One region of the Faecalibacterium sp. Marseille-P9590 genome, then DNA from elsewhere that is predicted to be linked to it. Evidence: predicted binding sites of a transcription regulator. Region 1 holds the regulator's gene; the other holds the start of a gene.

The links. The regulator Rex, encoded in region 1, represses fermentation and respiration genes when NADH is low (regulators of the CRP and FNR family bind a similar motif). The targets are predictions, from matches to a motif close to ATTGTTAANNNNTTAACAAT.
Positions count from the first base shown of each region.
Region 2: the regulator Rex is predicted to act here: its motif matches at 3,786-3,805, upstream of J3349_RS04125 (phosphoglycerate kinase).

Region 1 covers NZ_JAFREF010000004.1:111,028-125,542, forward strand. The annotation lists gene J3349_RS06750 (glycoside hydrolase family 88 protein) at 1-755, opposite strand, end outside; gene J3349_RS06755 (glycoside hydrolase family 28 protein) at 759-2,315, opposite strand; gene J3349_RS06760 (AraC family transcriptional regulator) at 2,446-3,255, shown strand; gene J3349_RS06765 (carbohydrate ABC transporter permease) at 3,358-4,215, opposite strand; gene J3349_RS06770 (sugar ABC transporter permease) at 4,227-5,153, opposite strand; gene J3349_RS06775 (ABC transporter substrate-binding protein) at 5,361-6,737, opposite strand; gene J3349_RS06780 (thymidine kinase) at 7,216-7,818, opposite strand; gene J3349_RS06785 (redox-sensing transcriptional repressor Rex) at 7,897-8,538, opposite strand; gene J3349_RS06790 (ATP-dependent Clp protease proteolytic subunit) at 8,802-9,488, shown strand; gene J3349_RS06795 (DNA translocase FtsK) at 9,621-12,518, shown strand; gene J3349_RS06800 (YgiQ family radical SAM protein) at 12,674-14,515, shown strand, end outside.
Region 2 covers NZ_JAFREF010000002.1:308,919-323,433, reverse strand. The annotation lists gene gpmI (2,3-bisphosphoglycerate-independent phosphoglycerate mutase) at 1-1,508, opposite strand, end outside; gene tpiA (triose-phosphate isomerase) at 1,610-2,380, opposite strand; gene J3349_RS04125 (phosphoglycerate kinase) at 2,463-3,671, opposite strand; gene J3349_RS04120 (nucleotide sugar dehydrogenase) at 3,913-5,169, opposite strand; gene gap (type I glyceraldehyde-3-phosphate dehydrogenase) at 5,372-6,403, opposite strand; gene J3349_RS04110 (hypothetical protein) at 6,600-7,382, opposite strand; gene J3349_RS04105 (SpoIID/LytB domain-containing protein) at 7,545-8,555, shown strand; gene J3349_RS04100 (hypothetical protein) at 8,615-9,604, opposite strand; gene J3349_RS04095 (formate--tetrahydrofolate ligase) at 9,885-11,546, opposite strand; ZMP/ZTP riboswitch at 11,595-11,681, opposite strand; gene rplL (50S ribosomal protein L7/L12) at 11,808-12,182, opposite strand; gene rplJ (50S ribosomal protein L10) at 12,255-12,770, opposite strand; ribosomal protein L10 leader region at 12,811-12,950, opposite strand; gene rplA (50S ribosomal protein L1) at 13,255-13,947, opposite strand; gene rplK (50S ribosomal protein L11) at 14,005-14,430, opposite strand.

The DNA of each region.
Region 1 (14,515 bases):
GTCTGCTTGAACATCGCCATGATGCCGCGGTACTCGTTGTACAGCTGCTCATCCATCCGCTCCAGCACGTCCACCATCGCCACCATGAACCAGCCCATGGCCCGCAGCCAGAAGTTGGGGCTGCAGCCGGTGACGGGGTCGGCCCAGTACATCTGGCGGCTCTCGTCGTAGCCGTGGTAGTACAGGCCGGTCTTCTCGTCCCGCATGTGCTTCTTGATGTTCATGAACTGCTTGTAGCTGTCAATGCAGCCCTGCATCTTGTTGTAGCGGGTCTCGTACTCCATATAGAAGGGCTGGGCCATGTAGGTGCCGTCCAGCCAGACCTGCCACGGATAAATGTCCTTGTGCCAGAAGTTGCCCTCCCTGGTGCGGGGCTGGGTGAGCAGCTGGCTGCGGATGGTGTCGATGGCCTTGCGGTACTTCTCGTCGCCGAAGATGTCGTAGAGGATGAACAGGTTTTTGCCCTGATTCACGTTGTCGAGGTTGTACTCCTTCGGGTCGTAGGTCTTGATGGAGCCGTCTTCCTGCACGAACCAGTCGATGAAATCCTTGGAAAATTTCAGATACTTTTCGTCGCCGGTAGTCTTATACAGGCTCAGGCAGGCGGTGATCATGCAGCCGTCGATGTAGTTCCACTTGTTGGGCTTGCCGCTGCGGACCTTCTCGATGTTCCACATGGGGGCCTCGGCGCTGGAATTGGCGATGAGGTAGTCCACATAATCGCCCAGCATGGACAAAATCTCTTCATGAGTCATGGCTTAGTCCTCCTCAAAATGGCCGACGTTGGCAAAGCGCAGGCGCTCGCCCTCGTAGCCCTCGATCTTGACGTTGTGCAGCTCGATGTTCTTGACGTTCTCGGCGTAGATGGCCAGCTTCTTGACCAGCGGGCGGTTGTCGGCCATGGCAGCCTGACCCTCCTTTGCGTCGGGGTCAAAGGTGATGGTGACGTTCTTCATGGAGACGCCCTCGATGGGCTGCTCGGGCAGGCCGTCAAAGTAGCAGCCCGCAAACTGTGCATCGGTGGCCACGATGTCTTCCATGGTCAGGGTGCCGAGCTTCGGGGTGTATTCGTCCACGGGCAGAGCCTCGCGGCACTGGACATAGGGGCTGTGGCCGTCCGGGTCGCAGAAGTAGAACATATTGATGACGAAGGGAGCCTTGACGCCCCGCATCTCCACGTTGCGGAACACCAGACCGTCGATGACGGCGGTGTTGCCGCGGCCGCGGCGGGTCTTGACGCGGAGGCCGCGGTCGGTGTGGTCCATGAGGCACTGGGTGACCACCATGTCCTTGACGCCGCCGCTCATCTCGCTGCCGATGACGATGCCGCCGTGGCCCTTGTCCAGCAGGCAGTTGCGGATGACGGTGTGCTCGCAGCTCTTCTTGAGCTTCATGCCGAGGAAGACCTTGCTGGCCTTCATGGCGATGCAGTCGTCACCGACGTGGATGTTCACGCCGATGATGCGGATGTACTCGCAGCTTTCGGGGTCGATGCCGTCGGTGTTGGGGGCGTTGTAGGGGTTGTTGATGTTGAAGTTCAGCAGGTCGAGGTGTTTGACGAAGATGGGGTGGATGGTCCAGGAGTAGCTGTTCTGCACGGTGATGCCGTGGAGGCAGACGTTCTCGCTGTCCACCATCGCCACGGCGCGGGGACGCCATGCGATGCGCTTGACCTTGGGATCGACCCACCAGTCGCCGTTCTGGGCGTCGCAGTCCAGTGTGCCTTCACCGGTGACGACGACATCATGCACCTGGGTGATGTTCAGCAGGCCCGCAAAGCTGTTCAGCGGGTTGCCCTCCCAGCCGGTGAGGTAGTATTCGTCCACTTCGTTCTCGCTGGGGATGACGCCGGGCAGGATGGGGTAGTGGGTGCGGTCATTGTCGCCCAGCAGCACAGCGCCCTTCTCGAGGTAGAGGGTGGTGCAGCTCTTCATGAAGAGGCTGGCGGTGCGGTAGCGGCCAGCGGGGACATATACCGTGCCGCCCCTGGGGCAGGTGGAAAGAGCAGCCTGCAGCCTGCCGGTGTTGTCGGTCTCGCCATCGGCGACGAGGCCATAGCGGGATGCGTCCACAAAGAAGCTCTCGGCCTCGGTGGTGAAATCCAGTTTCAGGTGCTCACCCTCGGTGTCTACCTCCACGGTGTAGGTGGTGGACGGAGTCAGGGAGAAGAGGGAGAACACGTTGGTGTTGCAGCTTTCGTAAATGGTCTTGCCGTTCAGAGCCACGGCGAAGGGGTGCTCCGGGCGGAAGCACTTGCCATTTTCCAGCTCGAAGACGGCGCTGCGGGTCATGGAACGGATGAGAGACAGATTCATTTTTACAGCCTCCTGAGTTATTTGCGTAGATTTGCGGCTTGCCCGCAGAGGGCGGGCATGGTACACTGGGGATAAGAATATCAGAGCACTGCCCCGGCGGGGCAGGCATAGCAAGAAGGGGGAAGGGCGGATGCGCGCCGAACGGGAAAAACTCAACGCGAAGATCACGGCGGGAGCGCTCAAGCTGTCCGGCGGGCGGCTCGAGCTGCCTGCCGAGATGTGCCATATCGTTCTGTTTTCAGGCGGCAGCTGCACGGTCCAGTGCGGGGACACGTCGCTCCTGGTCAGCCCCGGCTGCGCACTGCTGTTGGGGCCGGGGGCGTGGGTGGTATCGCAGGCAGGCCACACCCAGCCGGAAATGCTGGGGTGCGAGTTCCCGCTGGCAGTGCTCCACGAGATGAAGAACGCCACCGGCGAAGATTTCCTCCGCCTTTTTGCACCGGGAAGCCAGATGGCCCTTTACGGCAGCGTCCAGTGGGCCAGCCGTCTGCGGACGCTGCTGGAGATGATGCGGGGCGCCATGGGCGAGCCGGAGTATCCCGGCGGGCTGTATCTGGCACTGACGCTCCACTATGTGGAGCAGGAGCACCGGGCGCAGAGCGCCGCCGACGCCCGCCCCCGCAACGAGACGGTGGAGCAGATATGCGCCTACCTTGCGGCAAACTACCAGCAGAAGCTTTCCCTCACCGAGGTGGCAGCGCGGTTCTACATCTCGCCCTACTATCTGAGCCGGCTGTTCCGGCGGGTGACGGGGCAGTCCATCGTGGACTACATCAACGCCCGCCGCATCGAGGCGGCACAGAAGCTTCTGGAAACGACAGAGCTGAGCATCGGCAGCGTGGCCGAGCAGACCGGTTTCGCCTCTGCGGCCCACTTCCGCCGCGTTTTTCGGGAGACGATGGGCGTCGGGCCGCTGCAATACCGGAAGAGTAGAAAATAGAGAGCCTTTGACATTAGAAATGCCCCCTGCGTCCTCTCTACGGGAAGAGGCACAGGGGGCATTCATGTTTGTCGGGATTATCCGAGCGGCGGGGGCTTCAGCTTAGCCCTTGACAGCACCGGCGGAGATACCTTCGACGAACTGATCCTGTGCGCAGAAGAACACGATGAGCTGCGGCAGGATAGAGATCAGGGACAGGGCCAGAATACGGTTCCAGGCAAAGCCCGTATCACCGTCCATGGACAGCTTGACGAACAGGGACATGGGGTACTTTGCAGGGGTCTGAACGTAAAGCAGGGGACCCATGAAGTCGTTGCAGCTCCACATGAACTGGAACAGTGCGCAGGACACCAGAGCGGGCATCAGCATCGGGACGATGACCTTGTACAGGGTCTGGAAGGAGGAGCAGCCGTCAATGGCGGCAGCCTCGTCCAGGTCGCGGGGGACGTTGCGCATGAACTGCACCAGCTGGTAGACGAAGTAGGTCTCAGTTGCGAATGCGCAGTGGACCCAGATGGCCAGATAGAACGGGCTGTTGACCCAGCCGAACTTGGTGTACAGCAGGAACTGAGGCACGTTCAGGACGACCTGAGGCAGGAACAGGGTGGCCAGCATGATGCTGAACAGGATCTTCCGGCCCGGGAAGTCGAAGCGGCCAAAGCCGTAAGCTGCAATGCAGGAGGAGACCACGGTGCAGATGACCTTGGGCAGGACGTAGCTGTAAGTGTTCAGCATGGCCTGCAGGATGTTGATGGAACCGCCGAAGTTGTTCAGCGCGTTCTTGTAGCCCTCCAGAGTGGGGTTCTTGATCCACAGGCCGATGCCTGCAAAGATCTCGCTGTTGTCCTTAAAGGTGGCGCTGATCATCCACAGCAGGGGATAGATCATGATGAGGCCCACCAGGATCAGGACGAAGTACTTGAAAAACGTCGCGATGGCGTTAGAAGCTTTCATTCCCATACTGTCACACCTTACCTTTCATCCGAGTAGTAGACCCACTTCTTCTGGCTGGTGAAGGCGATGATCGTCAGGATGCAGACGATGACGAACATGATCCATGCCAGTGCGGAAGCCATGCCCATCTGGTTGGACTTGAATGCGTAGTTGTAGACCAGAATGGAGATGAGGGTGGTGGAACCGCGGGGACCGCCGTTGGTGATGATGAACGGGCCATTGAACTCCTGGAAAGCCTGGCAGATCTGAGTGACCAGGTTGTAGAAGATGATGGGGGTGATCATCGGGACGGTGATGGAGAAGAACTGTTTCCATTTGCCAGCGCCGTCGATGGTGGCGGCCTCGTACAGGTCGGCCGGCACGCCCTTCAGAGCGGCGAGGAACAGCACCATGGCGGAGCCGAACTGCCAGATACGCAGGAAGCAGATGATCCACAGTGCGTAGCTGGGGTCGCTCAGCCAGGAAGGACCCTGGAAGTGGCCGAAGGTCAGCATGCGGATGAGGGTGTTGACCAGACCGTCATCACGGAACACGGCCTTCCACAGCACGGCGATAGCAACAGAGCCGCCGAGGATGGAGGGAATGTAGTAGACGGTGCGGAACACGTTCACGCAGGCGATCTTGAAGTTCAGGATGTAGGCGATGAACAGTGCGAAGACCAGCTTCAGGGGCACAGTGATGAAGCTGTACTTGAAGGTGGTGATGAGCGCCTTGGTAATCTTGGGAGTGGTAAAGGCGTCCACATAGTTCATGATGCCATACTGATGGATGCCGTTAAAGAAGTCCATATCCGTAAAGCTGTAGTACAGAGACTGGCCGAACGGAATGGCCTTGAAGACGACGAAGCCGATGATCCAGGGGATCAGGTAGAACAGGCCCTGCCATTTGTCAAAAAACTTCTGGGCCGGGGTACGCCCGAGAGAGGGCGCTTTGCTTTCTTTCATCCGGGAATCCTCCTTTTATAAGGATATATCTCGTACGCCGCACAATCGTTTGGACACATTTTTGTCAAAAAAATGTCATCACCGTCTTGCAAAAAAGGGGCATCCGTCCGTAGGTGGAAGGGATGCCCCTTGCAAGACTCCTTTATGCGGGGCGGCCTGTGTCAACACCGCGCGTGTGCGGGCCGCGAAAGGTCTGTGAGGCGGAAATTAGACGGTGTAGCCGACAGACTCCATGCCGTCCAGCAGGGTATCGACCAGGTCAGCGCCGGAAGCATTGTCGTAATCCAGAGTGTCGAACACTTCCTGATAGATGCCGGTGCCGGTAGCCTTCAGGTCGTTGGACTCGAACAGGGGGTCGAGCTGGTTGGAAACGAAGGCCATGACCTTGCCGTTTGCCTCAGCGACCAGCTCCTTGACAGCGCCGGCGCTCTGAGCAGCAGCCAGACCAGCCTTGGAGGCGGGGATGCCGCACTCAGAACCCATGATGGAAGCGCCCTTCTCCTCGTTCAGCAGGAAGTTGATGAGGGTAGCTGCCTCTGCGGGATGCTCGCAGGTCTTGGTGATGGCCAGACCCATGGAGACCTTGGAGAAGCCGCCGTTGTAATCGCCGAACTTGATCTCCTCGCCGACGGTGAAGCCAGCCTTGTTCTCCTCGTCCAGAGCGTCAGCGTACTTGGTAGCGGAGGAGTCCCACTCGAAGCAGCCGGCCAGCTTGCCGGTGATCCACTCGGTGGACTGGTGAGCAGCGTTGTCGCCGTTGGAGCCGTAGTAGGTGGGCAGGCTCATGATGACGTGGCCCTCGACCAGGCTCTTGATGAAGTCGATGCCCTCAGCGATCTGGTCGGCATCGTAGTTCAGGGTAGAGGTGGTGGGGTCTGCCCAGTCCTTGCCGTACTTGGACTCGAGGTAGAAGACCATCAGGATCATACGGTCGTATGCGCCCAGGTGCAGGGGATAGTAGTCATCGCCCAGCTTCTCCTGGAAGGTCTTGCCGGCAGCCATCAGCTCGTCCAGAGTGGTGGGGAAGGCGATGCCGGCCTTGTCGAAGGTGGTCTTGTTCCAGTAGAAGATACGGCCGGTCATGGAGACAGGCACGCACTGCTGAGCGTTTGCCACGTTGCAGGCAGCCAGCTTGGCCTCATCCCACTGAGTCAGGTCCAGATAGTCGGAGACGCTGTTCAGGTCGATGAAGGTCTGGCCGTTCTTGGAGTAGTTGTACAGCCAGTTCCAGTTGATCTGGCAGACATCCTCAGCGACGCCGCCTGCGAACTTGGTGGACATGGTGTCCTCCCAGCCGGACCATGCAGCGAAGGTGGGGTTGACGGTGATGGTGCTGTGCTCAGCAGAGAAAGCCTTGATGGCCTCCTGGTAAGCGTTGTGACGGGACTCGCCGCCCCACCAGCTCATGGTCAGGGTGACGGGGTCAGAAGACAGACCAGCCACAGAAGCTGCTGCGGAAGAAGCAGCAGTGGAAGTGGCGGTAGAACCAGCATTGCTGGAGCCGCCGCAGGCGGCCAGCAGGCCGGCAGCACCCACAGCGCCAGAGACCTTCAGAAAGTCACGACGAGAAATTGCCTTGCTCATTTTCGTTCTCCTCCTATGTAGAAAACATCTTCTTGCACGGACGCCTCTGCAAAGCATCCGTTGTATACAAATATGATACCAAAGGCAAGAAAAAAAAGAAAGATGCAAATTGTAGTGATAGCGGCAGAAAACGTACAAATATTGCGCTTATTTTTTGCCCGGTTTTGACGTCATTGCCATAATGAATAAACTTGGACCGAAAAACTGTGCAACTTGTATACTTCAACGATTTGCATAGAAAACTGGGATGCAACAGGAGAAGATTGGCCTGAATTGCAAGAATTTTGTAGCCATGGCAGAATTTGTTGAAAGAGCGTTGTATACATCAAAAGCGACGATAACAGAAAGTTCCGGCCCTGAGCTGATATATCAATAGTGCAAAAAACGCGCGAATTGGGGCGCGACTGATATATCACGGATGCAGAAAAGATACAAAAATGCCGTCCGGCGTGCGGACGGCATAAAATCAGGAAAAGAGTCACCGGCGGGCGGCGTAGAAGGCGCTGCGCTCCCGGAAATAGCACTGGGGACACATGCTGACGTACTGGACGTCGTTCTCAAGGTCGATGGCTACCTGTTCGCCCTCAAAGACGAAGCGGCCGTTGACCTTGCGGCAGTTGCAGGTGGCCTTGCGGCCGCAGGTGCAGATGGTCTTCATCTCCTCGATGGTGTGGGCCAGCTCCAGAAGCCGGGTGGAGCCGGGGAAGCCCTTGAGGGAGAAGTCGGAGCGCAGGCCGTAGCAGATGACGGGGATGTTCAGCTCTACCGTCACCATGAACAGCTGCTCGGCCTGCTCGGCAGTGAGGAACTGGCTCTCGTCACAGAGCACACAGGCCAGAGGCCGGCCCTCGCTGCTGGCGGCCCGGACGGCCTCCACCAGGTCCATGTCCGGCGGCACCAGCAGGTCGGCAGGGCGGCGGACGCCCAGACGGCTCACGAGGTCGCCGCTGCCCTTGGTGTCCACCTTCGGCTTGAGGATGAGCACCCGCATCCCCTGCTCCTCGTAGTTGTGGGCCACCTGCATCAGCGCGGTGCTCTTGCCGCTGTTCATTGCGCCGTAACGGAAATAAAGCTTTGCCATATCGAAAAAGTCTCCTTATGAAAGGACCCTCTCAGCCAAAGCCTGACGGAGAGGGCCTGTATTATTGATAGTATGTGCTCAGTCCTGATTGCGCAGCCGGTAGCCCAGGCTCATCAGGCTGTCGCCGAGGTGGACGTTCTCCACCACCACGTCGGGGTAGGAGACAGACAGATCGTAGTGGGAGAAGTTCCAGAAGCCCTGAATGCCCAGAGCCACCAGACGGCCGCTGATCTCCTCTGCGCCGCTGCGGGGCAGACAGAGCACAGCCACCTCGGGGTGGTGCTCGGCGCAGAAAGCTTCCAGCTCATCAATGTGTAAAATCTGGATGCCGTTGATCTCTTTGCCCACCTCGTCGGGGGCGTTGTCGAAGGCGGCGATGAGCTTGTAGCCGTTGGTGTCGGTGGTGATGAAGCGGCTCACAGCCTTGCCCAGACGGCCGCAGCCAATAAGGATGGTGGGCAGGAGGTCGCCGTTGCCAAAGAGCAGATGCTCAAGGATGCTCAGCAGGTTCTCCACCGAGTAGCCGATGCCCTGACGGCCATTCACGTCGCCGATGCAGTTGAAGTCCTGCCGCACCTGAGAGGCAGTGGTACCCATCTGGGCGGCCAGCTCACGGGACGAGATGCTGGTGATGCCGTCGTTCTTCAGGGTGCGCAGGTAGCGATAGTATTTGGGCAGGCGCTTGATGACGGGCAGAGAAGCTTTGCCGGGAGTGTTCATAAGGGGGTCTCCTTTCTTTTTATCCGCAGCATTGCCGGGGAGAAGTGCGCAGCGGCAGGGTGCTCCGGCAAAAGATTTGTACTTTCTTGTACAATAATGATACATATTTGACAATCTTATCTCTAGTATAAAGTATACAGCACGAAGACAGAATGTCAAACCATTTGGCACATTTTTTTGAGAAAGAAAAGAAATCTTTGCCGAAGTATAACCGGCAGGAATGCCGGACAAGCTGAAATGAAGCAAAAAGGAGGATACGCAGAATGTCACAAGAAGAGAAGAACATCCCCGTGGAGCAGCAGCGGCTGGAAAAAGAGCAGATCGAGGATATGGGCAGCGTTTACCGCACCCGTGGAGCTCACGCCATCCACTGCCTGACTGTCATCGGGCAGGTGGAGGGCCATGTGGAAGCGCCCCAGGGACAGAAGACCACAAAATATGAGCATGTCATCCCCCAGCTGGTGGCCGTGCAGGAAGACCCCGCCATCGAGGGCCTGCTGGTCCTGCTCAACACCGTGGGCGGGGATGTGGAGGCGGGACTTGCGCTGGCGGAGCTCATCGCCAGCATCTCCAAGCCCAGTGCGGCGGTGGTGCTGGGCGGGGGCCACTCCATCGGCATCCCGCTGGCCGTCAGCGCCCAGCGGAGCTTCATCGTGCCTACTGCCACCATGACGGTCCACCCCGTCCGCCATTCCGGCATGATACTGGGCGTGCCGCAGACTATGCGCTGGTTCGAGCAGATGCAGGAGCGCATCACCGGCTTCGTGGCGTCCCACAGCGGCATCTCGGAGAAGCGTTATACTGAGCTGATGATGCGCACGGGCGAGCTGGTCATGGACGTCGGCACCGTGCTGGATGGCCGAAAAGCCGTGCGGGAAAAGCTTATCGACGAGCTGGGCGGGCTGTCGGATGCGCTGGCATGGCTCTACCGAGAAATCGAGGGGAAATAAATTGCCATTTGACTTTTCCCGTGGTACAATGAAAGAATCGAGTAGTATCGAAATTCTTCCATCGTCACCGACAGAGCCGCCCTGAGCGCGCCCTGCTTCATGATATAAAATAAGGAACGGGTTTTAGGAAACATGGCAAAGAGAAAACGCAAGACCTCCGGGCGCAGCACAGCCTCGCGCCGCAAGAACCGGACACAGGACCGGATGCCCGCGGGGCTCATCACCCTGTTTGCGGGGCTGGTGCTCATGGCGCTGGCTTTCGTGCCGGGCAGTTCGGCCTGGCGCACGATGCACGATGTCCTGTTCGGCGTGTTCGGCTGCGGAAGCTTCGTGCTGGGCGCAGCGCTGTGCTATCTGGCTATCCTCTACACCCGGGGCGAAGACCTGCTGCCCCATATCGCCAAGCTTGCGCTGGGGCTCATCTTCGCCAGCGGCACGGTCATCGTCTTTTCTGACATCCCCACCGACCAGACCGCCGCGCAGATGACCGCTGCCTGTTATCATAATGGTATGAGCGCATGGCTCTCGGGCGGTGCGCTGGGCGCTGTGCTGGGCGGGACGCTCCTGCTGCTCTGCGGCAGACCCGCCGCCAATCTGGTCATGGCGGCGCTGGCGGCCTGCGCCAGCCTGTACATTTTTGACGTTACGCCCGCCGAGTGCTGGCAGTGGCTCTGCAACGTGGGCGGCAGCGTCCACGAAAAGGGCCTTGCCGTCCACGAGCAGAATGCCGCCCGCCGGGCCGAGCGTCTGGCAGAACGCGCCGCCGAGGAGGCTGCGGCAGAGGAATACGAGGACTATGACGACGACCTGCCGGAAGACGAAGTGGGCGAGGACTGCTGCGGCGGCGAAGAGCCTGCCGCGCCCGCCTTCCATATCCAGCCTCCCGGCTGGCTGGCTGGCGTCTTCCACTGGGGCCATCAGGTGATGCAGGGCGGCGAACAGGCGGAGCCTGTCCCTGCGCCCGCACCGGAAGCGCAGACCCCGCCTCAGCCCGAGCCTGCCCCCGTACAGGTGGAAAAGTCCCGGCCTCGTGCGCCCTTTGATATTGATTTAGGCCCTGACCATACCACCGTCACCGAGGGCGGCAGTGAGCCTATCGAGCCCATCATCCTCGGCCCCGGCGGCACCTTCGGCATGGACCCGCTCCGCCGTGCGCCCATCCGCGCCACCGTGACGCCCATCGTCCCGGACGCTGTGGATACTGCCGCTGAGGACTTCTTCACGGCCCAGCCCGAGCCGACGGTGACACCTACCGTTACGCCCGCTGCCCCGGCAGAAGAGCCGGAACAGCAGCCTGCGCCTGAGCCGCCGCTCTCCTTCGGCATCCCGCTCTATGATCTGACCCCGACTCCGGAACCGGCCCCGCAGCCGGTCAGCGCCGAGAATGCTGTGGCGTTCCGCTCTGAGCCGGATGAGGACGGCTGGATCAGCATCACCAGCGACCCGGTGGAGGAAAAAGACCTCAACACACTGGTGGCAGCCGCCATGGAAAAGCCTGCTGTCTCCGAGGAGCAGGCCGCGAACGCCCCCGCCGAAGAGGCGGAGACGGAGGAGAGCTTCCAGTATCAGTACCCGCCCATCGAGCTGTTCGAGCGCGCCCCGGAGGAAAGCGACTCCGGCGCGGAAGACGAGCTGAAAGCCAACGCCCAGAAGCTGGTGGACACGCTGGAAAGTTTCGGCGTCCGCACCCGTGTGCTGGATATTTCCCGCGGCCCGTCGGTCACCCGGTATGAAGTCCAGCCCATGGCGGGCGTCAAGATAAGCCGCATCACTTCGCTGGCGGACGACATCGCCCTGAACCTGGCGGTGGCCGATGTCCGCATGGAGGCACCCATCCCAGGCAAGCCTGCCGTGGGCATCGAGGTGCCGAACCATAAGAAAACGCCGGTCTACATTCGCAGCGTCTTCGAGAGCCAGAGCTTTTTGCGGATGACCTCGCCGATGGGCATTGCGCTGGGCAAGGACATCGCCGGCGTGGCCCAGGTGGCCGACCTGTGCAAGATGCCTCATCTGCTCATCGCGGGCAGCACCGGCAGCGGTAAATCGGTCTGTGTCAACAGCATCATCATGAGCCTGCTGTTCCGCTCCAGCCCCGAGGACGTCAAGCTCCTGCTCATCGACCCCAAGGTCGTCGAGCTGGCTGAGTACAACGGCATCCCCCACCTGCTGATGCCCGTCGTCACCGAGCCCCGCAAGGCGGCCGGCGCACTGGGCGGCGCAGTGCAGGAGATGGAGCGCCGCTACCACCTCTTCGCGGAGAACAACGTCCGCGACATCAAGTCCTTCAATAAGCTGGCTGCAACGGACCCGAACCTCGAGAAGATGCCCTATATCGCCATCATCATCGACGAGCTGGCCGATTTGATGATGGTCGTCGGCAAGGATGTCGAAGACTCCATCTGCCGCATCGCCCAGAAGGCCCGCGCCGCCGGTATGCACCTCATCGTGGCGACCCAGCGCCCCAGCGTGGACGTCATCACCGGCCTCATCAAGGCCAACATCCCCAGCCGCATCGCCTTCGCCGTGTCCAGTCAGGTGGACAGCCGCACCATCCTCGACGGTGCCGGTGCCGAAAAGCTGCTGGGCATGGGCGATATGCTCTTCATGCCCGTGGGCGCACCCAAGCCCACCCGTATCCAGGGTACCTTCGTGCGGGATGAGGAGATCAGCCGTGTGCTGGACTTCATCAAGAAGAGCGCCACCGTCCAGTACGACGAGGCCATGATAGAGGCCATGGAAAAACACGCCATCCAGGACGGCAAGAAGGGCAGCAGTTCCGCCGACTCCGACGAGGAGGGCGGCAGTGACCCGATGCTCAAGCAGGCCGTGGAGGTGGTCATCGACGCCGGCCAGGCGTCCACCAGCCTGCTGCAGCGCCGTTGCAAGCTGGGTTATGCCCGCGCCGCCCGCATCATGGACGAGATGGAAGAAAAGGGCATCATCGGCCCCTACGAGGGCGCAAAGCCCCGCGCTGTCCTCATCAGCCGCCAGCAGTGGCTGGAAATGCAGATGAATCAACCGGATGAATAACCTCTCAGTCAAAGCCGGACGGCTTTGCCAGCTCCCCTACCAGGGAAGCCACTGGCGTACCGGACAGGCTCACGCTGGATGAATAGAATTTTTGATTTCGGAAGCAATAGAGCCCTGCTGTATAGGGCAGGCATAATGAAAGAAAAAGGATAACTATGGAACATTACACCGAATTTCTCCCCATCAGCCGGGCCGACATGGAGGCCCGGGGATGGGACCAGCTGGACTTCGTGGTGGTGGGCGGCGACGCCTATGTGGACCACCCCAGCTTTGGCACCGCCATCATCAGCCGCCTGCTGGAAGCCGAGGGCTACAAGGTGGGCGTGCTGGCCCAGCCCCGCTACACCGACTGCGAGGACTTCAAGCGGTTCGGAAAGCCGAAGTACGGCTTCTTCATCGGCGGCGGCAATGTGGATAGCATGGTGAGTCACTATTCCGTCGCAAAGATCCCCCGCGCGGAGGACGAGTATTCGCCCGGCGGCAAGGGCGGCGCACGGCCCGACCGCAGCGCCACCGTCTACACCAGACTTGCCAAGCAGGCATACCCTGACCTGCCCGTCATTCTGGGCGGTCTGGAAGCATCGCTCCGCCGCTTTGCCCACTATGACTACTGGCTGGACACCGTCCTGCCCAGCATCGCCGAGGACTCTGGCGCGGACATCATCAGCTTCGGCATGGGTGAACACCAGACCGTGGAAATTGCCCGCCGTCTGGCGGCAGGGGAGCCGGTGGAGAGCATCACCGATGTGGACGGCACCTGCTACCTGACCGACTTCGACCACCTGCCCGAGCGGTATGTGGAGTGCGCGGGCTTCAAGAAGGTCGCCTCCGATAAGGTGGCCTATGCGAAAGCCTGCCGCATCCAGATGGACAATCAGGACGTCGTCAGCGGCAATATCATCGTCCAGAAGCAGAGCGAGAAGTACCTCGTGCAGAACATCCCCGCAAAGCCCCTCGTCCGCTGGGAGCTGGATAAGGTCTACGCTCTGCCTTACACCCGCCGCTACCACCCCATCTACGAGGCCATGGGCGGTGTGCCTGCCATCCGCGAGGTGCAGTTCTCCATCATCCAGAACCGCGGCTGCTTCGGCGGCTGCAATTTCTGCGCCATCCAGCTGCATCAGGGCCGACGCGTCACCAGCCGCAGCGCCGACAGCATCGTGGCCGAAGCAGAGCGGATGACCCACGAGCCGGATTTCAAGGGCTACATCCACGACATCGGCGGCCCCACCGCCAACTTCCGTTTCCCATCCTGCCGCGAGCAGATGCTGCGGGGTATGTGCAACGGCGGCAAGCACTGCCTCGCCCCCACCACCTGTTCCCACATGATCGTGGACCACAGCGATTATTTGAAAATTCTCCGCCGCGTCCGGGAGCTGCCCGGCGTCAAGAAGGTGTTCATCCGCAGCGGCATCCGCTTCGATTACCTGATGGCCGACCCCGATGACACTTTCTTTAAGGAGCTGGTGGAGTACCACGTTTCCGGCCAGCTGAAAGTCGCGCCGGAGCACTGCGCCCCCAACACCCTCGCCTACATGGGCAAGCCGCCCATCGAGACCTTCAACAAGTTCAAGGATAAGTTCTACGAGCTGAGCAGGAAGGCAGGAAAAAAGCAGTACCTCGTGCCGTATCTCATGTCCAGCCACCCGGGCAGCACCCTCAAGGATGCTGTCTATCTGGCCGAATACCTCTACAAGAACCATATGCGCCCCGAGCAGGTGCAGGATTTTTATCCCACGCCCGGCACCGTGAGCACCTGTATGTTCTACACCGGCCTCGACCCCTATACTTTGAAGCCGGTGTTTGTGGAAAAGACCGCTGAGGGCAAGGCACTTCAGCGCGCCCTACTCCAGTATTATGAGCCCCGCAACGCCGAAAAGGTCATCAAAGCGCTGAAAATGACCCACCGCGAAGACCTCATCCCCCTGCTGGTTCCCGCCGAAGGCCGCATTGCGGTCCAGCGTTCGGCCCGCAGAGCCGAGGCCGCCGATGTGACC
Region 2 (14,515 bases), on a different contig from region 1:
TTGCCGGTCATCTCTGCCGGGACGGGCAGGCCGATATAGGGCAGCATGGTGGGTGCGATGTCGGCCAGGCAGCCGCCCTCGCGCAGCTTCACATCGCCGCAGCCGATGGCCACGAAAGGCACGACGTTGGTGGTGTGGGCGGTGAAAGGAGTGCCGTCGGGGTTCTTCATCTTCTCGGCGTTGCCGTGGTCAGCGGTCAGGAAAGCGCAGCCGCCAGCGTTCAGCACAGCGGTGACGACCTTCTCGACAGCAGCGTCCACAGCCTCAACGGCCTTGACAGCGGCTTCAAAGACGCCGGTGTGGCCGACCATATCGCAGTTTGCGAAGTTCAGGATGACCACGTCGTACTTGCCGCTCTCGATGCGCTTGACGCACTCGTCAGCGACCTCGGGGGCGCTCATCTCAGGCTTGAGGTCGTAGGTAGCGACCTTCGGGCTGGGGATGACACAGCGGTCCTCGCCCTCGTAGGGAGCCTCAACACCGCCGTTGAAGAAGAAGGTGACATGAGCGTACTTCTCGGTCTCGGCGATGCGCAGCTGGGTCTTGCCGTTCTCGGACAGGTACTGGCCCAGGACGTTCTTCAGCTCAACAGGAGGATAAGCGACCTCGCAGTTGGGCATGGTGGCGTCATACTCGGCCATGCAGACGTAGTGGACCTGCTTGCGGCCGCCGCGGCGCTCGAAGCCGGTGAAAGCGTCGTCACAGAAGATGCGGGTCATCTGACGGGCGCGGTCGGGACGGAAGTTCATGAAGATAACGGTGTCGCCGTCCTGCACACGGCCACCCTCGCAGGTGACGCAGGGCAGAACGAACTCGTCGGTCTTGTCGTCGGCGTAGGATGCCTCGATGGCCTCCTGAGCGTTGGCGGCGTGGTTGCCCTCGCCGTAGACGAAGGCAGCGTAAGCCTTCTCCTCACGGTCCCAGTTATTGTCGCGGTCCATGGCGTAGTAACGGCCAGAGACGCTGGCGATCTTGCCGATGCCCAGCTCATCCAGCTTGGCCTGCAGGTCGGCAAGGAAGCCCTTGCCGGAGTGGGGGTCGGTGTCGCGGCCATCGGTGATGCAGTGGAGGTAGACTTCCTTGGCCCCCATGTGCTTTGCCATTTCCAGCACACCGAACCAGTGGTCAGCGTGGCTGTGGACACCGCCGGTACCCACCAGACCCATCAGGTGGATCGCCTTGCCGGCGTCGATGGCAGCCTTCATGTTCTTGACGAGGACGGGGTTCTTGAGCATCTCACCGTCGCGGATGGACTTGGTGATGAGGGTCAGCTGCTGGTAGACGATGCGGCCGGCACCCATATTGGTATGACCCACCTCAGAGTTGCCCATCTGGCCATCGGGCAGGCCCACAGCCATGCCGGAAGCGTCGATGGTGGTCATAGGATATTTTGCCATCAGAGAGTCAAGGAAAGGCTTCTTGGCTGCAACCACGGCGTTGCCGTAGGTCTCGTTGGGGGTCCAGCCAAAGCCGTCCATGATGCAGAGCAGAACAGGTTTCTTGGACATAAAATAGGATCTCCTTTGAAAATTCAACAAACAGCGCCCGGCTCCCTGCCGGAAATGCGGCGCAGCCGGGCGCAGAGAGAACGATTTTTACCGCTCAGGGCTTAGCCCTTGGTGGCAGCGTTGACGATGACAGCAAAGTCAGGAGCCTTCAGGGAAGCACCGCCGATGAGGCCGCCGTCCACGTCCTTCTTGCTCAGCAGCTCCTCGCAGTTCTTGGCGTTCATGCTGCCGCCGTACTGGACGGTGGTAGCCTCGGCCACGGCTTCGCCGTAGACCTCGCCGATGACCTTGCGGATCTGAGCGCAGACTTCCTCAGCCTGGTCGGCAGTAGCGGTCTTGCCGGTGCCGATGGCCCAGATGGGCTCGTAGGCGATGACGACGTTTGCCATCTGCTCAGCGGTGACATCGCGCAGGGCGATCTTGGTCTGCATCCGGACCAGCTCCTCGGTGACGCCCTCCTCACGCTGCTGCAGGCTCTCGCCCACGCAGATGATGACCTTCAGGCCGGCGTTCAGAGCGGCCAGAGCGCGCTTGTTGACGGTCTGGTCGGTCTCTGCGAAATACTGACGGCGCTCGGAGTGACCGACGATGACGTACTCGACGCCCAGATCCACCAGCATATCAGCGCTGATCTCGCCGGTGAATGCGCCGGACTTCTCGAAATGGACGTTCTCGGCACCGACATGGATGTTGGTACCCTTGGTCTTTGCCACAGCAGTGACCAGGTCGGTATAGGGAGTGCAGATGACGACCTCGCAGGATGCGTCCTTGACGGCGGGGATGAGCTCGTCCACCAGAACAGCAGCCTCGGAGGCGGTCTTGTTCATCTTCCAGTTGCCAGCAATAATGGCCTTGCGCTTTGCCTTATCCATGATACGTTCTCCTTACCTTATTTACCTTATAAATAAAAGATGCGGCGGCGAAACAGCCGCCGCACCGTTCATGATGCTGTGATTATGCGTTCTGGATGACTGCGATGCCGGGCAGCTCCTTGCCCTCCAGGTACTCCAGAGAAGCGCCGCCGCCAGTAGAGATGTGGGTCATCTTGTCGCCCAGGCCCATCTGCTGGACAGCTGCTGCGCTGTCGCCGCCGCCGATGACGGTGGTAGCGTCGCTCTCAGCCATAGCCTTGGCCACGGCCAGAGTGCCGGCAGCCAAAGTCGGGTTCTCAAAGACGCCCATGGGGCCGTTCCAGACGACGGTCTTGGAAGCCTTGACAGCGTCGGCGAAGAGCTTCATGGTCTCGGGGCCGATGTCGCAGCCTTCCTTGTCAGCCGGGATAGCGGTGACAGGGACGACGGTGGTCTCGACAGGAGCGTCGATGGGGTCGGGGAAGTTCTCGACACAGGCGGTATCGACGGGCAGGAGCAGCTTGACGCCCTTCTCCTGAGCCTTTGCCATCATCTCCTTGCAGTAGTCCAGCTTGGAGTCGTCGCACAGGCTCTTGCCGACCTCATAGCCCTGAGCCTTGATGAAGGTGTAGGCCATGCCGCCGCCGATGATGAGGGTATCGACCTTCTCCAGCAGGTTGGAGATGACATTCAGCTTGTCAGCGACCTTTGCGCCGCCCAGAATGGCGGTGAAGGGACGGACGGGATCGTTCACGGCATTGCCGAGGTACTTGATCTCCTTCTCCATCAGGTAGCCGACAGCGGTGTCCTTGATGTAGTCGGTGACGCCTGCGGTGGAGCAGTGTGCGCGGTGGCAGCTGCCGAAGGCATCGTCAACGTATGCGTCTGCCAGAGAAGCCAACTCCTGAGAGAACTCAGGCAGGTTCTTGGTCTCTTCCTTGCGGAAACGGGTGTTCTGCAGCAGGACGACGTCGCCGTTGTTCATGGCAGCGACAGCAGCCTTTGCGTTCTCGCCCACGACGTTGTCGTCGTCAGCAAAGACAACGGTCTTGCCCAGCTTTGCGCTCAGAGCCACAGCAACGGGAGCGAGGCTGAACTTTGCCTCGGGGCCGTTCTTCGGCTTGCCCAGATGGCTGCACAGAATGACCTTCGCGCCGTCATTGACCAGCTTCTGGATGGTGGGCAGAGCCGCATTGATGCGGTTCTCGTTGGTGATGACGCCGTCCTTCATGGGGACGTTGAAATCACAGCGGACAAGGACCTTCTTGCCGCAGTAGTTCTGATCGTCGATCGTCTTTTTACCTAAACCCATAGTGATTATTCTCCTCTCAATTCATTCTTCGGAATCGAATTTCGCTCACTCTCGGGGTCTTAGCCCCTATGACACTATTATAAACAAAATATGTGTGTATTGCAAGGACGGGGGATGGATAATTTATTAACAAACTTTTCCTGTGATATTCGGGAATTGTGTCTATTTTGACAGTAGTCCGGCCCGGCTGCCAAAACGCCGCAGGCGGTCTCCCCTCCTGCGGCGCTTAAAACTGTCCACTTTAATCCCGACGGAACAGGTCGCGGGTGTAGACTTTGTCCTGTACATCATCCAGACAGCTGTCGTAGCGGTTGGCGATGATGGCCTGGCTGCGCTTTTTGAAAACGTCCAGATCGTTCACCACTTCGCTGCCGAAGAAGGTAGTGCCATTCTCCAAAGTCGGCTCATAGATGATAACTGTCGCGCCCTTGGCCTTGATACGCTTCATGACACCCTGAATGGAAGACTGACGGAAGTTGTCGGAGCTGGCCTTCATGGTCAGGCGGTAGACGCCGATGACACAGGGCTTCTCGTCCGCCGCGTTATACTCGTTCTCTTCCCCGTAGCTGTAGTAGCCCGCCATCTGGAGCACCCGGTCTGCAATGAAATCTTTGCGGGTGCGGTTGGACTCCACGATGGCCTCGATGAGATTTTCCGGCACATCCTCGTAGTTGGCGAGGAGCTGCTTGGTATCTTTAGGCAGGCAGTAGCCGCCGTAACCAAAGCTGGGATTATTATAATGTGTGCCAATGCGGGGGTCGAGGCAGACGCCCTCGATGATATGCCGGGTATCAAGCCCTTTCATCTCGGCGTAGGTGTCCAGTTCATTGAAGAAGGAAACGCGGAGGGCAAGATAGGTGTTGGCGAACAGCTTGACCGCCTCGGCCTCGGTGAAGCCCATGAAGAGGGTGTCGATATTCTCTTTGACAGCACCTTCCTGTAACAAATAGGCAAAGGTGTGTGCCGCCTCCACGAGGCGCTCATCCTGCATATCCGTACCTACGATGATGCGGCTCGGGTAGAGATTATCGTATAGTGCCTTGGACTCCCGCAGGAACTCCGGGCTGAAGATGATATTCCCGCACTGATACTTTTCACGGACACTGGCCGTGAAGCCCACCGGGATGGTGGACTTGATGACCATGACAGCCTCGGGGTTCACCTTCATCACCAGCCGGATGACCGCCTCCACCGCCGAGGTATCGAAGAAATTCTTCCGGCTGTCGTAGTTGGTGGGGGCCGCGATGACCACAAAGTCAGCGTCCCGATAGGCCGTCTCCCCGTCCAGCGTAGCCGTCAGGTCGAGATCTTTCTCGGTGAGGTATTTTTCGATGTAGTCGTCCTGAATGGGCGATTTTTTCTGGTTGATGAGATCCACCTTTTCCGGCACGATGTCCACAGCCGTGACATGGTGGTGCTGGCTCAGCAGGACAGCAATGGACAGGCCGACGTAGCCTGTACCCGCGACAGCGATGTTCAGTTTTTCGAATGCTTTCATGGCTTTCGCTCCTACGACACAAATGCAATAAACTGCGGTATTGACTTTATTGTATCATGAAGCGGATGAGGTGGCAAGTATCGACAAATAAAAACACCCTTCCCCTGCGGCGTACCGCAGAAGGAAGGGTGTCAAACTCACTGATTGGTCTTCCCGCTTATTCAGCAGGGCACCTCAAGCACTTTTGAGCGTAGAGCTGTGATTAGCAGTTCTCAGCGAAGTACTTAATGGTACGGACCATCTGAGAAGTGTAGGAGTTCTCGTTGTCGTACCAGGACACGACCTGAACCTGATAGGTGTCGTCATCGATCTTAGCGACCATGGTCTGGGTAGCGTCGAACAGAGAGCCGTAACGCATACCGATGACGTCGGAGGAGACGATCTGATCCTCGTTGTAGCCGAAGGACTCGGAAGTAGCAGCCTTCATAGCAGCGTTGATGGACTCCTTGGTGACGTCCTTGCCCTTGACGACTGCGACCAGCAGGGTGGTGGAGCCGGTGGGAACAGGCACACGCTGAGCAGAGCCGATCAGCTTGCCGTTCAGCTCGGGGATGACCAGACCGATGGCCTTAGCAGCACCGGTGCTGTTGGGGACGATGTTCTGTGCGCCAGCACGAGCACGGCGCAGGTCGCCCTTGCGCTGAGGACCATCCAGGATCATCTGGTCGCCGGTGTAAGCATGAACGGTGGTCATGATGCCGGAGACGATGGGGTAGGTCTTGTTCAGGGTGTCGGCCATGGGAGCCAGGCAGTTGGTGGTGCAGGAAGCAGCGGAGATGACCTGATCCTCAGCGGTCAGGGTCTTCTCGTTGACGGAGTAGACAATGGTCTTCAGGTCGTTGCCTGCGGGAGCAGAGATGACAACCTTCTTAGCGCCAGCCTGGATGTGAGCCATGCTCTTCTCCTTGCTGGTGTAGAAGCCGGTGCACTCCAGAACGACATCGACGTTCAGCTCGCCCCAGGGAGCGTCCTTTGCGTCCTTAACAGCGTAGATCTTGATCTCCTTGCCGTCGACGATGATGGAGTCCTCGGTAGCCTCGACGGTGTGCTTGCCCTCACCGATCTTGCCGCAGAAGGAACCCTGAGCGGTATCGTACTTCAGCAGGTGAGCCAGCATCTTGGGGCTGGTCAGGTCGTTGATAGCGACGACCTCGTAACCCTCAGCATCAAACATCTGACGGAAAGCCAGACGGCCAATACGACCAAAACCATTGATAGCAACTCTAACAGCCATGTTAATAGTACCTCCTAAATGTTCTTACCCTGATTCGGATAATTCACGGTACTCTTATTTTAGACCAAAACGGCCAAACTTTCAAGTGCCTGCCAAAAAATTAACAAGTCGTTTTCATACTTTTTTGCTTTTGTACTATTTTCTCGGGGAATAGGGTGTTGTTTTGAGCAATTCAACCAAGCGACTGCTGACGCATTTATGCATCCTGCTCAGTCCTTGTGCAGCGCACAGCGCTCAAGGCTCCCAAAACGCCCACACAGCACAGCCCCAGCCGGAACAGCAGCGTCGGCGTCAGCAGAGCCCCGCCGCCCTCCTGTACAAGGGTCTGCAGCACGGTGGGCAGCTCCCAGCACAGGCAGAGGGCAAACGCCGCCAGCCCGCCGGCGCAGAGGGTGCGCCCATCCGACGTGCCGGGCAGGTAGAGCGCCCGGGCCAGCGCCGAGAGGAACACCAGCCCCACCAGCAGCTGCCAGACCATCGCCGTGGGGGCCACCCGGTGCCAGCTGGAGCTGTTCTCCATAAAGCGGGCCAGCACGCACCAGTAGAACACGGCGCTGCCCAGCACGGCGGGCGTCAGGCTGCGGGTGGGGGTCTTCCAGTCCTTCCGCAGCCAGCTCAGACCGAGACCGATCATCCAGAACGCGCACAGCGCCTCCAGCGCAGCCCGGATAAGCATTGCCACGCTGCTCCCCATCCAGAGGATGCGCAGCACAGCAGCCTCTCCATAGCAGACAGCCGCCGCCAGTGCCACGACGCCGGAAAGCGTACAGTGGCCCCGCAGCGCATCGGTCTGCGGCTTACAGCAGCGGCCCGCCGCTACGGCGGCACCGACGGCCACGGCCAGCGCACCGTACCGCAGCCAGACTGAGCCGACGATGCACAGGCCCGTTTCCGTGTCGGTGAGAAGGGCCAGGTCTATGCCCCGGAAAACGCCCAGCGCTGCGCTCAGGAAAAGCGAAACCATGATAAAAAAGTTCATCTGTAATCCTCAAATCTCTATCCCCTTTTCGGGGGAATTATCATAAGTGTATGATAGCGCGTTTTGGGCAGAAATGCAAGGCATTCCCCTCTTGTGTGCTTTTTTGCCGACAGCGGCCGGTATACTGAGTCCAAAAGTCTGTCCGGAAGGGAGATATGCCCCATGAAAAAAGCCTTTCTGCTCCTCTGCGCCCTGCTCCTCGTGCTAGGCAGCTCCCTGCCGCTGGCAGGCTACCGGCTGGCCCGGGCCGTGCTGAGCCGCAGGGCAGCCGTTCCCCCTGCCCCGGCGTCCAGCACCTCCGCCGCATCGGAAGCCGCGCCTGCCGCTTTCGAGGGAGACGCAGACGTCTTTCTCATCGAAGACCTGAGCACCGGCGAGGTGCGGCAGGTGCCGAAGCGGGACTATCTCATCGGGGCCGCAGCGGCTGAAATGCCCCTCACATGGCCGGACGAGGCCCTCAAGGCGCAAATCGTCGCGGCCCACAGCTACGCGCTCTACTGCCGCGACCACGCCTCTGCAGCCAACGGCAGCTGGCTCTCTGCCGACCCGGCACGGCGGCAGGGCTATCTGACCGACGCCGTCCTCCACAGCTACTGGGGGACCGACTACGAGGCCAACTATGCCCGTCTCTCGGCCCTCGTAGACGCCGTCCTCAGCGATGTCCTCTGCTATGGCGGTGCGGCGGCAGGGACGAGTTATTTTGCCATCTCCAATGGCCGTACCGAGGCCAGCGAGAACGTCTGGGGCAGCGCCCTCCCCTACCTCGTCCCGGTGGACAGCAGCACCGACCTCTCCGCCGACAACTACGAAGTCACCCTCACCCTTTCTGCCCCGCAGGTACAGCAACTTCTTTCCTCGGGACTGGGCATCGCCGCCGACTCTGCCGCGCCGGAACGCTGGTTCGGTGAGACGACCCTGACAGCTTCGGGCTATGCGGCCTCTCTGCCCGTCTGCGGCCAGACCGTCTCCGGAACAGCCCTCCGGCGGGCTCTGGGGCTGCGGAGCGCCTGCTTCACCATCCGGTATCAGGACGGCAGCTTCCTCATCACGACGAAAGGCTACGGCCACGGCGTGGGCCTGAGCCAGTGGGGTGCCAAAGCGCTGGCCGAGCAGGGCTGGACCTACGAAGTCATCCTCGCCCACTATTTCCCGGGGACGCAGCTCTGCCGATGACACAAAAACAGGGTGGTCAGCATTGCCGACCACCCTGTGTCTTTTTATTTTGGGGAAGCTCAGCCCAGAAGCCAGCTCCACATCCCCTTCTTCGTCTCGGTCCCGGTCACAGCCTCAGCTTCACTCTCAACTGCCTCAGCCACAGCCTCTTCGGTCTCCTGAACGAGCTGACCCAGCTTCGTGCCGGAGGGATCCTGTACCGTCCAGTAAGTCGCGGTGCTGCTGGCGCTGCCGGAAACGGTGAAGTCGCTCATGAAGCAGAGCGTCTGGCCGTTGGAGTCGGTCAGCACGACCATGTAAGTGTAGCTGCCTTCGGGCAGCTCACCGAAACGGAGCTGGCTGTCGAAGTTCTTCAGAGACCAGCTGGACGCATTGGGCGCGGCCTCAGCGCTCTGAACAGGCTGGTCGTTGGCGTCGAGGATCGCCGCTTCCACGCTGCTCAGCACAGTACCCGATGCGCTGGCGGCAGTGCCGCTCACGCTCATGCCCTTGCCGGTGCGGATGTTGACCGGGTAGCGCATTCCTTCCAGACGGAGGCTGTCCAGCGTCGCGACGGCGCTGTTATGGTCGGAAGATATGTACCAGTAGCAGGAAGCACCTGCGATGGAGATGCTGGCTGCCGAGATCGGCACACGGCCCGAGGAGACGCTGCCGGCGGGGTCGGAGCAGTAGAACACGCCGTCGGTGTAGTCTGTCAGGAGAACGGCGTGGGGCTGGCGGCGGTCGTAGAGGACGATGCCCTCGGGGTGCTCTGCCAGCAGCTGGATGAGCACTGCCTTCTTCTCCTCGTTGTTGGACGGCAGCGTGGAGTAACCCACCTGCATCGCATTATAGTTGAAGCTGTGGGAGAGGCCGCCTGCCCACGCACTGCCGCGGACGCTGTTCTCGGTCACGTCCGTCCAGTCGGTCAAGCCGTCCAGAAAAGCGCGGCGGCGGAGCATCATGGCGGCGGAGGCCAGCGTACAGGTGCCGCCCCGGCTCTGCTTGAAGTAAAATCCTGCGTCCACGTTGAGGTCCACCGCCAGCGCTCCCGGCAACATCACTGCCATCAGCACGAGCGACAGCACAAGGGCCATCAGTTTTTTCCAGATCCGGTGCGGCGCACATTCCACGTTTGACTCATCCCTTCATCTTTCATTCACTGCTGTAAAGTATACCATTTTGTTACACTTTTGTAAACCGCAGGGAGACTTTTTTCTCAGATTTCACACGCTTCGTACACAATTTCGGGGCAGAATGCACAAATAGCGTCTAACTTTTTGGAACATATAACAAAAAGCCCCCGCCATCCCGAGGGACAGCAGGAGCAAAACTGGAACGAATTTTCGTTTAGAACAGGCCGGTGATCTTGCCGTCGGCGTCCACATCAATGCCCACGGCGGCGGGCTTCTTGGGCAGGCCGGGCATGGTCATGATGCTGCCGCAGATGACCACCACGAAGCCGGCGCCGGCGGCCAGACGCACCTCGCGCACCTCCATCGTGAAGCCGGTGGGCGCACCGGTCAGCTTGGCATTATCGCTGAAGCTGTACTGGGTCTTGGCGATGCAGACGGGCAGGTCGCCGTAACCCAGCTCGGTAAGCTCGGCCAGAGTCTTGCTGGCGGCGGCGCTGTAGTTCACGCCGTCGGCGCGGTAGATCTTGGTGGCGATGGCGTTGATCTTGTCCTTGAGGGGCATTTCCAGCGGGTAGGTGTACTGGATGGGACGGTCCTCCATGATGTCCAGCACCTTCTCGGCCAGAGCCTTGCCGCCCTCGCCGCCCTTGGCGAAGACCTCGCTCAGGACGCAGGGGACGCCCTGCTCGGCACAGACCTGCTCGACGTAAGCCTGCTCTTCGGCGGTATCGGTCGGGAAGGCGTTGATGGCCACCACGACGGGCAGGCCGAAACCGTTCTTCATGTTGTCGATGTGGCGGACGAGGTTGGCTGCGCCCTTCTTGACGGCCTCAAGGTTGGGAGTGTTCAGGTCGGCCTTGGCTACGCCGCCGTGGCTCTTGAGCGCACGGAGAGTCGCCACCAGCACGCAGGCGCTGGGCGCGATGCCCGCATAGCGGCACTTGATGTCCAGGAACTTCTCTGCGCCCAGATCTGCGCCGAAGCCTGCCTCGGTGATGACATAGTCGGCCAGCGAGAGGCTGAGCTTGGTGGCCATGACGCTGTTGCAGCCGTGGGCGATGTTGGCGAAGGGGCCGCCGTGGATGATGGCGGGGTTGTTCTCGAGGGTCTGGACCAGGTTCGGGTCGAGGGCATCCTTCAGCAGGGCAGTCATGGCACCGGCTGCGCCGATGTCCCCAGCCGTGACGGGCTTGCCGTCATAGGTGTAGGCGCAGACGATCTTAGAGAGGCGCTCTTTCAAATCGGAGATGCTAGTGGCAAGGCAGAAGATGGCCATGATCTCGCTGGCAACGGTGATGTCGAAGCCGTCCTCGCGGGGGGTGCCGTTGACCTTGCCGCCCAGGCCGTCCACGATAAAGCGGAGCTGACGGTCGTTCATGTCCATGCAGCGCTTCCAGGTGATGCGGCGGGGGTCGATGTTCAGGGGGTTGCCCTGCTGGATGCTGTTGTCGATCATGGCCGCCAGCAGGTTGTTGGCGGTACCGATGGCGTGGATGTCGCCGGTGAAGTGGAGGTTGATGTCCTCCATCGGCACCACCTGTGCGTAGCCGCCGCCGGCTGCGCCGCCCTTCATGCCGAAGACAGGGCCGAGGGAGGGTTCACGGAGGCAGAGCATGGTCTTTTTGCCTATGGCGTTCATGGCGTCGGCCAGACCCACGCTGGTGGTCGTCTTGCCTTCACCGGCAGGGGTGGGGCTGATAGCCGTGACGAGGATGAGCTTGCCCTGCTTCGATGCCTTATGGATGAGGCGGTGGTTTACCTTGGCCTTATAGCGGCCATAGGGGATCACGTCCTCGTCGGCAAGGCCCAGACTGGCGGCGATGTCGGCGATGGGCTTCATTTTGGCTTCCTGTGCGATCTCGATGTCAGACTTCATATTCAGCATCCTCCTTAAACAAAAAGGGCAGCTTTGCGCACCACGACGCAAGGCTGCCCAGACGGTCGGCATTAAAGCTTCTCTCCCCTTCTGCACTGTGGTGCTCCACAAGATCCGTCAGCAGAAGGATCAGCTAACATCTAAAAGATAACACACCCATGCCGGGTTTGTCAAGCACAAAAAAGACGCCCCCGCTTTGCAGCGAGAGCGCCTCTTTGTTCAAGAATCGAAATTCAAGAAGCAAGCTTTAAGGGGGTTAAATTACTTAACCTCAACCTTAGCGCCGGCATCCTCCAGCTTCTTCTTGATGTCCTCAGCCTCAGCCTTGGAAGCCTTCTCCTTGACAGCCTTGGGAGCGCCGTCAACGATAGCCTTAGCCTCCTTCAGGCCCAGACCGGTGATCTCCTTGACCAGCTTGATGACGCCCATCTTGCCAGCGCCAGCCTCGACCAGGATGACGTCGAACTCGGTCTTCTCTTCCTCAGCGGCAGCAGCAGCGCCAGCAGCAGCGGGAGCAGCAGCAGCAACAGCAGAAACGCCGAACTCTTCGCAGTATGCGTCGATGAGCTCCTTCAGCTCCAGAACGGACAGCTCCTTGACGGAGTCGATGATGGCAGTAATCTTCTCAGAAGCCATAGTAGTAACCCTCCAATATAAATGGTTTGTTTGTTGATTTCAGATGTTTTTTAAGCAGCGGTCACGCGGCCATCAGGCAGCGGGCTCCTCCTGCTTGTCGGCATAAGCCTGCATTGCAACAGCCAGACCAGACAGAGTGCTGGTGAGGGCGCCTGCAAACATGGACAGCATGCCTTCGCGGTTGGGCAGCTTTGCGATGGCGTTGGTCTCGGCAGCGTCCATGACCTTGCCTTCCATGAAGCCAGCCTTCACGACGAACTTCTTGGACTTATCGCCGTCCTGGTACTTGCACAGGATGCGGGCAGCGGACATGGGGTCTTCCTCGTGAGCAAAAGCGATAGCGGTATCGCCCTTGAACTGCTCAGCCAGGGTCTCCAGAGAAGTACCCTTGACAGCCAGACGCAGCATGGTGTTCTTCACGACCATGTAATCGACGCCTGCCTCACGCAGCTCCTTACGGAGCTTGGTGTCGTTCTCGACGTTGATGCCGCCGTAAGCGACGACGCAGCCGGAAACCGCACTCTCAAACTTTGCCTTCAGATCAGCGACGTAAGCCTGCTTCTCAGAAAGAATCTTTGCACTGGGCATTCGGTTTCACCTCGTTTCAAAAACTTATATCGAAAGCTGGTGAGCAACGAAAAAAGCCTCTTTCCCGCACATGGTCCGAGAAAGAGGCATAAAACAACTTTACGCACGTTTCTCGGCAGGCGGCATAGCCTTACGCTGGACTCCAGCACCTGCTGTCTCAAAAACAGCATGATTATTTTACCGCAAACGTGCGGGATTGTCAAGTGCTTTTTTGAATTTTCTTAAAAAAACCTCTCCGTCAATGCTTCGCATTGCCACCTCTCCTATCGAGGAGAGGCCTTGGCATACCGCAAAGCCCAATCTCTTCGCCAGAGGCTCCCCTATTAGGGGCAACAACGACGACCACCGCCAGTGGCGGAAACAGGGAGTCGTTGTTGGGGCAGCGGCCAGCAAGACGCGCGCAATGCGCAGCGGATGCTGGGTGCCGCAACCCGGCCTTGTCGAGCGACAGCGAGACTGAGAGGTTATTCCTTCAATTCAAAAATCAGACACCGTACTTCAGGGTGTTGAGACGGATGCCAGGGCCCATGGTGGTAGCGATGGTAGCGCTCTTGAAGTAAGTGCCCTTTGCAGCGGCGGGCTTTGCCTTTGCAATGGCGCTCATGACGGTATCCAGGTTGCTGTACAGCTTCTCTGCACCGAAGGAAGCCTTGCCCACGGGGACATGGATGATGTTCTGCTTGTCCAGACGGTACTCGATCTTACCAGCCTTGGCCTCAGAAACTGCCTTGCCCAGATCGGGAGCGACAGTGCCGGCCTTGGGGTTGGGCATCAGGCCGCGGGGGCCCAGGACCTTACCGAGACGGCCAACGCGGCCCATCATGTCGGGGGTGGTGACGACAACGTCGAAGTCCATGAAGCCGCCGGCGATCTTTGCGATCAGCTCGTCATCACCGACGATGTCAGCGCCGGCTGCCTCAGCAGCAGCGGCGGCAGCGCCCTTAGCGATGGCGCAGACGCGGACGGTCTTGCCGGTGCCGTTGGGCAGAACGACAGCGCCGCGGACCTGCTGGTCAGCGTGACGGCCATCAACGCCCAGACGGACGTGCAGCTCGACGGTCTCGTCGAACTTGGCGGAAGCGGTCTTGCAGGCCAGCTCCAGAGCCTCGTTCACTTCGTACAGTTTAGTAGAATCGACCAGCTTTGCAGCGTCGACATAGTGCTTGCCATGTTTCATTGTATATCCTCCTGTGTGGTCATGCGGGCAGTGTTATGCCCTCCCACTGTTTATGTCTCAGCCCTCGACGACGATGCCCATGGAACGGCAGGTGCCGCGGACCATGCTGCAGGCAGCTTCCAGAGAAGCAGCGTTCAGGTCGGGCATCTTGGTCTTAGCGATCTCTTCCACCTGAGCGGCGGTCAGAGTAGCGACCTTTTCCTTGTTGGGCTTGCCGGAAGCGGTGTTGATGCCAGCGGCCTTCTTGATCAGAACGGCTGCCGGAGGAGTCTTGGTGATGAAGCTGAAGGAGCGGTCAGCGTAGACAGTGATGACGACGGGGATGACATAACCCATCTGGTTCTTGGTACGCTCGTTGAACTCCTTGGTGAAGGCCATGATGTTGACGCCCTTCTGACCCAGAGCAGGGCCAACAGGGGGAGCCGGAGTCGCCTTGCCGGCCTCGATCTGCAGCTTAATGTAGCCAGTAACTTTCTGTGCCATAGTAAATGCACCTCCAAAAATCTGTGGTGAGTTGCGGCGCGGTGTCTCCGCGCCTCCCACGAGCGCATACGCGGTGTACACGCTC